Regions from separate parts of the Neptunomonas sp. XY-337 genome, predicted to be linked through region 2. Evidence: riboswitches for the same ligand, from Rfam matches in the RefSeq annotation. Region 2 holds a riboswitch; the other holds the start of a gene.
The links. A riboswitch is a leader RNA that binds a small molecule or an ion and turns the genes downstream of it on or off. The one in region 2 is predicted to bind cobalamin.

Region 1 (4,133 bases), on a different contig from region 2:
AAAGGTAGTTCAATATCAGCGTCTTTGAGTAACGCAATGGTCTGCTGGAGATCATCGCGCTTCTTACCCGTGACGCGAACCTTCTCGCCCTGAATCTGTGTCTGGACTTTTAGTTTACTCTCTTTAATGGTCTTGGTGATTTTTTTGCACATAGGCTGATCTAAGCCCTGCTTGAGAATAAGCTCTTGTCGAGCTTTTACGCCTGATAGCTCAGGGTCCTTCTCTTCGATGCACTTGATATCGATATTACGTGCGATCATCTTTGCACGCAGGACTTCGATCATTTGGCGCAGCTGAAAATCAACTTCTGCTTCCAGTGAAACGCTGTCTTCGTTTTGCGTAAAAGAGGCGCTTACACCCTTAAAGTCATAGCGAGTCTGTAATTCACGGTTGGCTTGGTCAACCGCATTTGTCACTTCGTGCTTATCTAGCTCCGAAACGATGTCGAATGATGGCATAGTCGATAATCTCCTGTTTTTCCGATAGTTTACCGCAAGGTCAAGAGGCTTTTAAGCGGTGAGCCATGGGCAAAGCGCACAATTACAGAAGGTTTTTCATGAACTGGCATATTTTAGGTGGCGGAGCTATCGGGCTTCTATGGGCGTTTAAGTTGTCTCAGGCGGGCCATCAGGTGACGGTCATTGTCAGGGATAACAGTGCACGTGAACAGTTACGTGTAAACGGGCTGCACATTATTAGTGCGAAGACGAAAAAAATGCTAACTCAGCTACGATATGTGGCGCCAAGCCAAACTGAGGCAATATCCCATCTGTTGGTGGCAACGAAGTCTTATCAGTCTGTTGCTGCCATACAGCAGATTCAGCCATGCCTCGAAGAGGGGGCGCATGTTGTGTTGTTACAAAACGGAATGGGGCAGCATGAGGAGGTTGCGCAACTGTGTAAGCAGCAGACTGTCTACGCTGCACTTACCACAGATGGTGCTTTCAAAGAGACACCAGTGCGCGTGGTGTGGGCGGGTGTAGGTGAAACGTTTATAGGGCGTTTATCGGGTGCTTCGGGTGAGCGCCTCTTTGAAGATATTCCAGATGTCGCCATCGTTGATAATATTCTTCAACAGCTGTGGTGCAAGGTTGCGATTAACGCGGCAATTAACCCGTTGACCGCGTTACATGATTGCCGAAACGGGGACCTGATACGGTGTGCGGAGCTACGCCAAAAAATGGAAGCTGTTTGCGAAGAGGTTGAGAAAATAGCGGCGGCTTTAGCGCAGCCGCTTTTCCGTGAGGGCCTGTTTACACGTGCTTGTGCTGTGGCTCAAGCAACGGCTCAGAACTACTCATCGATGCATCAAGATATCCATCATAAGCGTCAGACCGAAATCGAATATATGACTGGCTTCTTATGTCGAAAAGCAGATGACTTAGGCCTAGAAGTGCCGGTAAATCAGTATTTATATCAACAGATTAAATGTTTAGAGAGCGCGTCTGACGTAGGTCAAGGTGTGCAGCTCACAAGAGGAGGAAGATAGAAAACAACAACTGTTAAAAGGAGGCAAACATGAACCAGGCAAGTGCAGTACCCATGGAGGTGAATGAAGCTAGCACGAACGATACCGCATCATCGATGATGGGGTTGCCAACCGGTCTTCCTGAGGAATATCCCTATAAAGAGAAGCTGTCTCGCAAAGATTACGAAGCGATGAAAAAAGAGCTTCAAATTGAGCTACTCAAGATGCAAAGCTGGGTACGCGATTCAGGTGAGCGAATCGTTATCTTGTTTGAGGGCCGCGATGCGGCAGGCAAAGGTGGCACAATTAAGCGCTTTATGGAGCATATGAACCCGCGGGAAGCTAAGGTAGTGGCATTGGAGAAGCCAACCGAGGTGGAAAAGGGGCAGTGGTATTATCAGCGCTACATTCAGCATCTGCCAACTCAAAGTGAAATCGTTATGTTTGACCGCTCATGGTACAACCGGGCGGGCGTAGAGCGTGTCATGAACTTCTGTTCACCTGCTGAGTACCTTGAGTTTATGCGTCAAACGCCGGACTTTGAACGTATGTTGGTTCGCAGTGGTATTCGCCTATTCAAGTTCTGGTTTTCAGTGAGCCGTGATGAGCAGTTCCGCCGCTTCCAAGCGCGTAAAGTCGATCCTCTTAAGCAATGGAAACTATCGCCGATCGATCTTGCTTCTCTCGACAAATGGGATGCATACACCGAAGCGAAGGAGGCGATGTTCTTTTACACTGATACGGCAGATGCGCCTTGGACTGTGATCAAGTCTGACGATAAAAAGCGCGCCCGTATTAATGCGATGCGTCACGTACTTCATTCGCTGCCATACCCCAATAAAAATGCCGACATACTGCTGGAACCGGACCCACTGATCGTCGGTACTGCCAGCGATATTCATGAACAAGACGAACATATTTTGTTGCCGAATAGTTAATAAGGAGCTGTTATATGTCTCAGAACCAAAATCAGCATTCAAAACAAGTTGTTGCTTCGTTTAAAAGCAAACTATCAGCTGACGTTGTGGCGCAGATCGGTGAAGAAAACTTCGGCGCGCTCGAGCTGATCGTTGAATCAGCGATGAGCACTGCAGTATTGGAAGAGCTTGAAAAAGCCGCCGATAAGGTGGAAGTACTCGCACATGACATTCGTAGTTTCGCTGAACATTACGACAGATAAGCAGCCATGACTCCCCCTGGCGATCAGCCAGGGGTTCAAATTGAACAACCTCGCGACACCCTGTACACTCCCCGCACACTCTCTTCAGGTGCCCTTTTTGGGGTAAACGGGAAGCTGGTGCGCTTTCGCAAATCCAGCGCTGCCCCCGCAACGGTAATTGATGTTAATGCTTTTTAGTGGCCACTGGCTGACGCCGGGAAGGTAAAAAAGCTGTGCTCGCACGCGTCATGAGCCCGGATACCGGCCTGATGTTCTTTAACCCCTGCGCGGTGGGCGCGTTTCAAGGTGATCAAATGAAAACACTGACTTTTCTGGGTGCTACGTTCGTGGCATCGACTGCGGTAGCAGACATTACAACGCTAGATGCAGTGGCGGTAACAGCAACTCGACAAGCGGAAAGGGTAGATCAAACGCTTGCTAATGTATCTGTAATTACACGAGAACAGATCGAAAAAATGCAGGCGCGAGACTTAGCCGAAGTGATCAGCCACGTTGCTGGTGTGGAAGTGGTGCGCAGTGGTGGTGCTGGCCAGATTACTTCTATTTTTACACGCGGTACTGAAAGCGATCATACATTGGTGCTTGTTGATGGGGTCAAAATTAACCCGGGCACATTGGGCTCAGCAAATTTGAGCGTTATCCACCCTGATATTATCGAGAAGATCGAGGTGGTCAAAGGGCCTCGCTCTGCGTTGTATGGCTCAGAGGCGATTGGTGGTGTTATTCATATCTTTACGCGCCAAAGTGGGCCGGCTTTTTCAGGTGCAGTAACGATGGGAACCGATAGTCTTCAAGAAGTATCGGTTAACGGTTACACAACCCTTGAGCAAGGAACACAGGTTTCATGGGGTGCTGTTAAAACTGAAACGGGTGGCTTTCCGACGTACCGTGACGCCGATCATGATAGCGGACACGATAACTTGTCCTTTCACTTAGGTGCACGTCATACATTTAACGAGACTGACGTTAACCTGAGTGTGCAGTCACGCCGTGGTAATACTGAATACTCTGCACAAGATTACAGTAACTTTCCTGACGTTGCATTGAAGCCGGTGGATCAGGATTTTACACAGCACTTGATCAGTGTGAGTGCTGAGAATGAAGTGTCAGAGCGTTGGGTGACGCGTTTACAGGCAGGGTACTTCTTTGATGAGCTAATACAGAATCAATCTCCAGACTTTGTTGAGACGGAGCGTTTTCAACTGGATTGGGAAAATGATTTCGAGCTTGATGCGCATCTTTTAACAGCGGGCGTTTCCCTTCAAGAAGAGAACATTCAGTCTCTTTCGTTTGGCAGTGGTTTTGATGAGTCAATTACAACTAAGGCCATCTTTCTGCAGGATAGTATCGCGTTCGGTGCTCACTCTCTGCTTTTCGCAGGTCGTTATACGGACCATGAGAACTTTGGCACAAAAGCAACTTGGGAAGCGAGTTACGGGTATACGTTTAATGAACACCTGAATGTTTTTGCCAGTGCAGCAACAG
Region 2 (4,133 bases):
GAAAAGCCACTATGCTCAAGCGGTGCGCTCATGCGGTCTCCTTACACATTTTGCGCTCGCGTAGCAGCGCTGCTAACCCACATAACCCTAAAATGTAGCCAATCCCGCCGACGATATCGCGAAGGCCAGCGGCTTCTTTCAGTTCGCGCAGCTCACGGCGTAGCGGTTTAACTTGGCGTGCTACGGCCGCTTCAATCTGGCTATTGAGCGTTGTTGCGGGTTTGGCTGCTGCAGCTGTTACCGCAGTTGCTGCTGGGGCTTGGGTGGGCGCTAGTGCTGCGGGCAGCTCGTCTGCTGCAAGCGTAAGTGCCAGTGTGTGGCCGGCACCAAGATCGAGTGTGAAATGGTGCGTAACATAGCGGCTGGGCTTAAAGCGGAATATGCCCTCGGCATCTGTTTCGGTCTGGCCAAGGCTTGCGCCTTGCATATCCGTAACGATCACCTTGATACCTGCGGGCGCCATATCACCATTGGAGAAACCCGCCTCGCCCTCGATGGTATCGCCAATAGTGTAGACTCCGCCCACCACATTATGTGCGCCAACAAACGATGATGCGATGAGCAATAAAGCTGTAAGCAATAGCCGGTTCATGAACTTGTCCTTGCAGCGACAGCGAAGAGTTCAGGCTTCACTTGGCCGATTAATGCCACAGCCGCCGCTGTGACGGCTGCTTCAATCACCACCAAAGGCAAGCTGCTGAGAAAGGCCAGCTTAGCGGCAGGGAGAAACGCGTCGCCATTGAGGGCTAAGGTGGCCGCCACCATGAAGGCTGTTAGCGTCACGGCACCACCACCTGCCAGTGCACCTAGCATGGCAAGTTGGCGTTTTGGGGTGGTCATCGCTAATGCACGGCGCAACAGCAAACCCACTAAAACAGCTGGAATCGCAATATTGATAAGGTTCACGCCAAGCACTAAGAAGCCACCAAATCCAAAGAAAACCGCTTGCAGTAGCAAGGCTACCAGCAGTGCAGGAAAGGCAGCCCAGCCAAGCGCCAGACCGATCAAGCCATTGAGTATGAGGTGGATGCTCGAGACTCCGACCGGCAAGTGGATGTATGAGGCCACAAAGAACACCGATGCGAGCAGAGCCGTCACCGGCATCTGCTCATAGTCCATATCGCGCAAACCTTTGGCGACGCCCAGCGCACCGACTACCGTTCCTATGGCTAGGATCTCGTTGCTTAGCGCACCATCTACGATATGCATGGCGCGGCCCTATTTTGTTTTCACTTCGTGAGCTTGTACCCAGATAACCGCATCTTGGGACAGCGGCTTGCCTTGGTAGCTGGTATCCGGGCCAACACCGAGTGCGGCAAAGCCCCACTGGCCTGCAAATGGCAGCGTAAAGTTGATGATGCCGTTTTGGTCGGCGAAGATCGTTTGGGTGATAAACGCAGGCGCGGGTGGCACCACGGTGGGTTGGTCGCTAAAGCGGTTGGTGTTGAGATCTGGCTGGTAGTTAACGTATTCGATCTCTATTTCCGCATTGGGAACCGGTTTGCCTGCGCTTTTAACGACGGCGCGAAAGTTGCTGCCTGCATAAATCGCATACGGTTTTGTCAGTGGAACGATCTCTGCTTTGAGCTGAAAATCGGTGCTCCAATCGGTCGGCAGGCTGCCAACATTCACGATGCTCTTGGTAATCTGCTGAATGTACGCACCCTCTTCCTCTTCAAGGTAAGGCGCGGGCTCTAGGATAAAGACGTGATCGCCTAAACCACGCAAGGTGACATCCGCTTCGTAAGATGTGCCGGTATTCTCAGCGCTGCCCCATGTGGTTGTTTTAATGCTCTCTAAAAGATCTTGTTTGCGCCCTTTGCGGACACTGTAAAACGCCTGTGGCGCGGCCACATCCATCACATGGCCGTTTGCCGCCGGATGGGTAAATGGCATTTTCAGGGTGATGTTGCCGCCCTTATCGCGCAGTAACTCGGGCGTGTAGAGCAACTGGAAATGGGCACTGGCACTGGTTGCAACGAGCGCACAGGACAATAACACAGCAGAGGCTGTGAAGTTTTTAGCAATCAACATTAACGTTCTCCGTCAATTAAATTGAAACGGAGTTGGGAGGCATTACAACAAAGCCAGATCGTTATCAGCACTGTCGTTCGGTGAAGCCCTCCGCAACACCAGCAAACTACATTCTTCAGGCTGGTATCCGGACTCATGGGTGAACATAGCTGTTCCAAACCTCACCTTCCCATGCATTCGCACAGTGGCATACCGAGATTTGTTAACCCATTTACCGTTGCGGGGGCAGTGCTGGGATTGTTGTCGTGATAACGACGGAACGCACCAGCTTCCCATTTAACAACCGACCATAGACCTTAGTCGATTGACCTGAAAGCGCAGAGGCTACCGACATGGTGGGTGGGTGTCAATTGCAGGGTGCTCATATCAACCTGCAAAAAACTAATCTACGTTAACTTGGCGCTAAATAACTGAAAAATAGACAAGAAACAGCACTTCGGTGATCTCAATAAGTGCACCTGCGGTATCGCCTGTCATGCCGCCCAAACGGCGCAGCATGGCGCGGCGCAGCCACCAAAATGACAAGCCAATCAATACGGCAACGCTGGGGCTGATAGAAAACAGCATCACAAGTATCAGCCCACAGACGGCAGTCGCCACACGGGTGGGTAACTGGTTGGCGGTATGGGATGCGATACCCGTTGGGCTAACATAGGGTGTTGTCGCCAAGAGTAACAGCGCTGCTGTGCGGGCAACGAGTGGCGCGAGTAACAACGGCAAGAGCGCGCCAGCCTCAAGAAGATGCACAACGGCAGCAAATTTTAACAGCAGCACCAGTACCAGCGTCAGCACACCACTGGCACCGACTAGCGGGTCCTTCATCACCGCGAGTGTCTTTTCGCGCTGTCCGATGCCTGCCATCCAACCATCGGCCGAATCGGCGACCCCATCAAGGTGCAACCCCCCTGTTATCACTGCCCACAAGGTCACAACAATGGCACTGGTGAGCAGCGTGTGGGTATGCAGGTAGCTGGCGGCGGCAAACAGCATCATGCCAATCATCACGCCCACCAGTGGGTAGTACAGCGGGGCAATGCTCTGTGTAGCTGTTGCAGGGTAGGTTTTGAACCGAATAGGGATCGTGGTGAAAAATTGCACCGCGATTAAAAACGCATCAACGTGCTTGTTAAACGCAGCTCTCATGTATGAGACCAGTCGAGCCGATGGACACTGGCGTGGGGCGCTTCAATCTCAAACATTGTATGTAAACTTTGCTGGCGCAGGTGGGCAATCGCGAGTTTGATAACGCCTCCGTGGGTGAAGATCAAAACATCCTCATCACCATGGTGCTTTGCGATCTTGCTCAATGCATGGGTAACTCGCTGTTCAAAGTGTCTCAACTGCTCCGCCTGCGGCGGTGTGCCGTTGACGGGGTCTTCCCAAAAAGCGAGCAGGACATCACGGTGATCCGCATAGGCTTCGGCGCCGGATAAACCGTCTAAGATACCAAAATCATACTCCTGCAGCGCCGGTTCAAGCAGGTGGCCGCTATTCGACCACTGCTCGGCAAAGGCAGCACAGCGCTGTAACGGGGAGCTGTAGATTGCGGCAAACTGCTGGGGTGAGTAGCCTTTTAATGCGGCTGTCATCTGCTCCCAACCCACCGTTGAAAGTGGCGCATCGGTGCGCCCAATGTAGGCTTTTCCTGCAGGTGTTTCGCCGTGCCGTATCAAATATAACGCCATCTACTCCTCCTTTGTTGCGACGCCTGCTTGCGCAAAGGTTGCCATATCTTGATGTAATTGGCACGCCGAACGCAGCAACGGAATGGCAAGTGCCGCACCACTCCCCTCGCCTAAACGCAGGCCTAAATCAAACAGCGCAGGCGCGCAGAATTGAGACTCCACTATTTTAAATCCAGGCTCCGCTGAGCGATGTGATAACACGAGCCAATCCGATATAGAGGGGTTAATGCGCATCGCCACAAGGGCCGCCGCAGAGCAGATGTAACCATCGACCAATACCGTAATGCCGTGCTGGGCGGCGCGTACGTAGGCACCTACCAATGCTGCGATTTCAAATCCTCCCAAACACTGCAGCACGCTGAGGGGATCGGTAAGTTGCGGCTGGTGCAGCCTCAGCGCTTTCTCAATGTACCG

Region 1: it holds a riboswitch for cobalamin, as region 2 does, so the genes downstream of both, E4L36_RS04125 (TonB-dependent receptor) here and E4L36_RS00730 (DUF4198 domain-containing protein) in region 2, are expected to answer to the same signal.

What each region holds. Positions count from the first base shown of each region.
Region 1 covers NZ_SPLL01000002.1:98,686-102,818, forward strand. The annotation lists gene E4L36_RS04105 (YajQ family cyclic di-GMP-binding protein) at 1-458, opposite strand, end outside; gene E4L36_RS04110 (2-dehydropantoate 2-reductase) at 557-1,489, shown strand; gene ppk2 (polyphosphate kinase 2) at 1,519-2,406, shown strand; gene E4L36_RS04120 (phosphatase) at 2,421-2,648, shown strand; cobalamin riboswitch at 2,718-2,912, shown strand; gene E4L36_RS04125 (TonB-dependent receptor) at 2,942-4,133, shown strand, end outside.
Region 2 covers NZ_SPLL01000001.1:127,813-131,945, forward strand. The annotation lists gene cbiQ (cobalt ECF transporter T component CbiQ) at 1-32, opposite strand, end outside; gene E4L36_RS00720 (cobalt ABC transporter permease) at 29-592, opposite strand; gene cbiM (cobalt transporter CbiM) at 589-1,209, opposite strand; gene E4L36_RS00730 (DUF4198 domain-containing protein) at 1,219-2,034, opposite strand; cobalamin riboswitch at 2,135-2,362, opposite strand; gene cobS (adenosylcobinamide-GDP ribazoletransferase) at 2,437-3,177, opposite strand; gene E4L36_RS00740 (histidine phosphatase family protein) at 3,174-3,719, opposite strand; gene cobT (nicotinate-nucleotide--dimethylbenzimidazole phosphoribosyltransferase) at 3,720-4,133, opposite strand, start outside.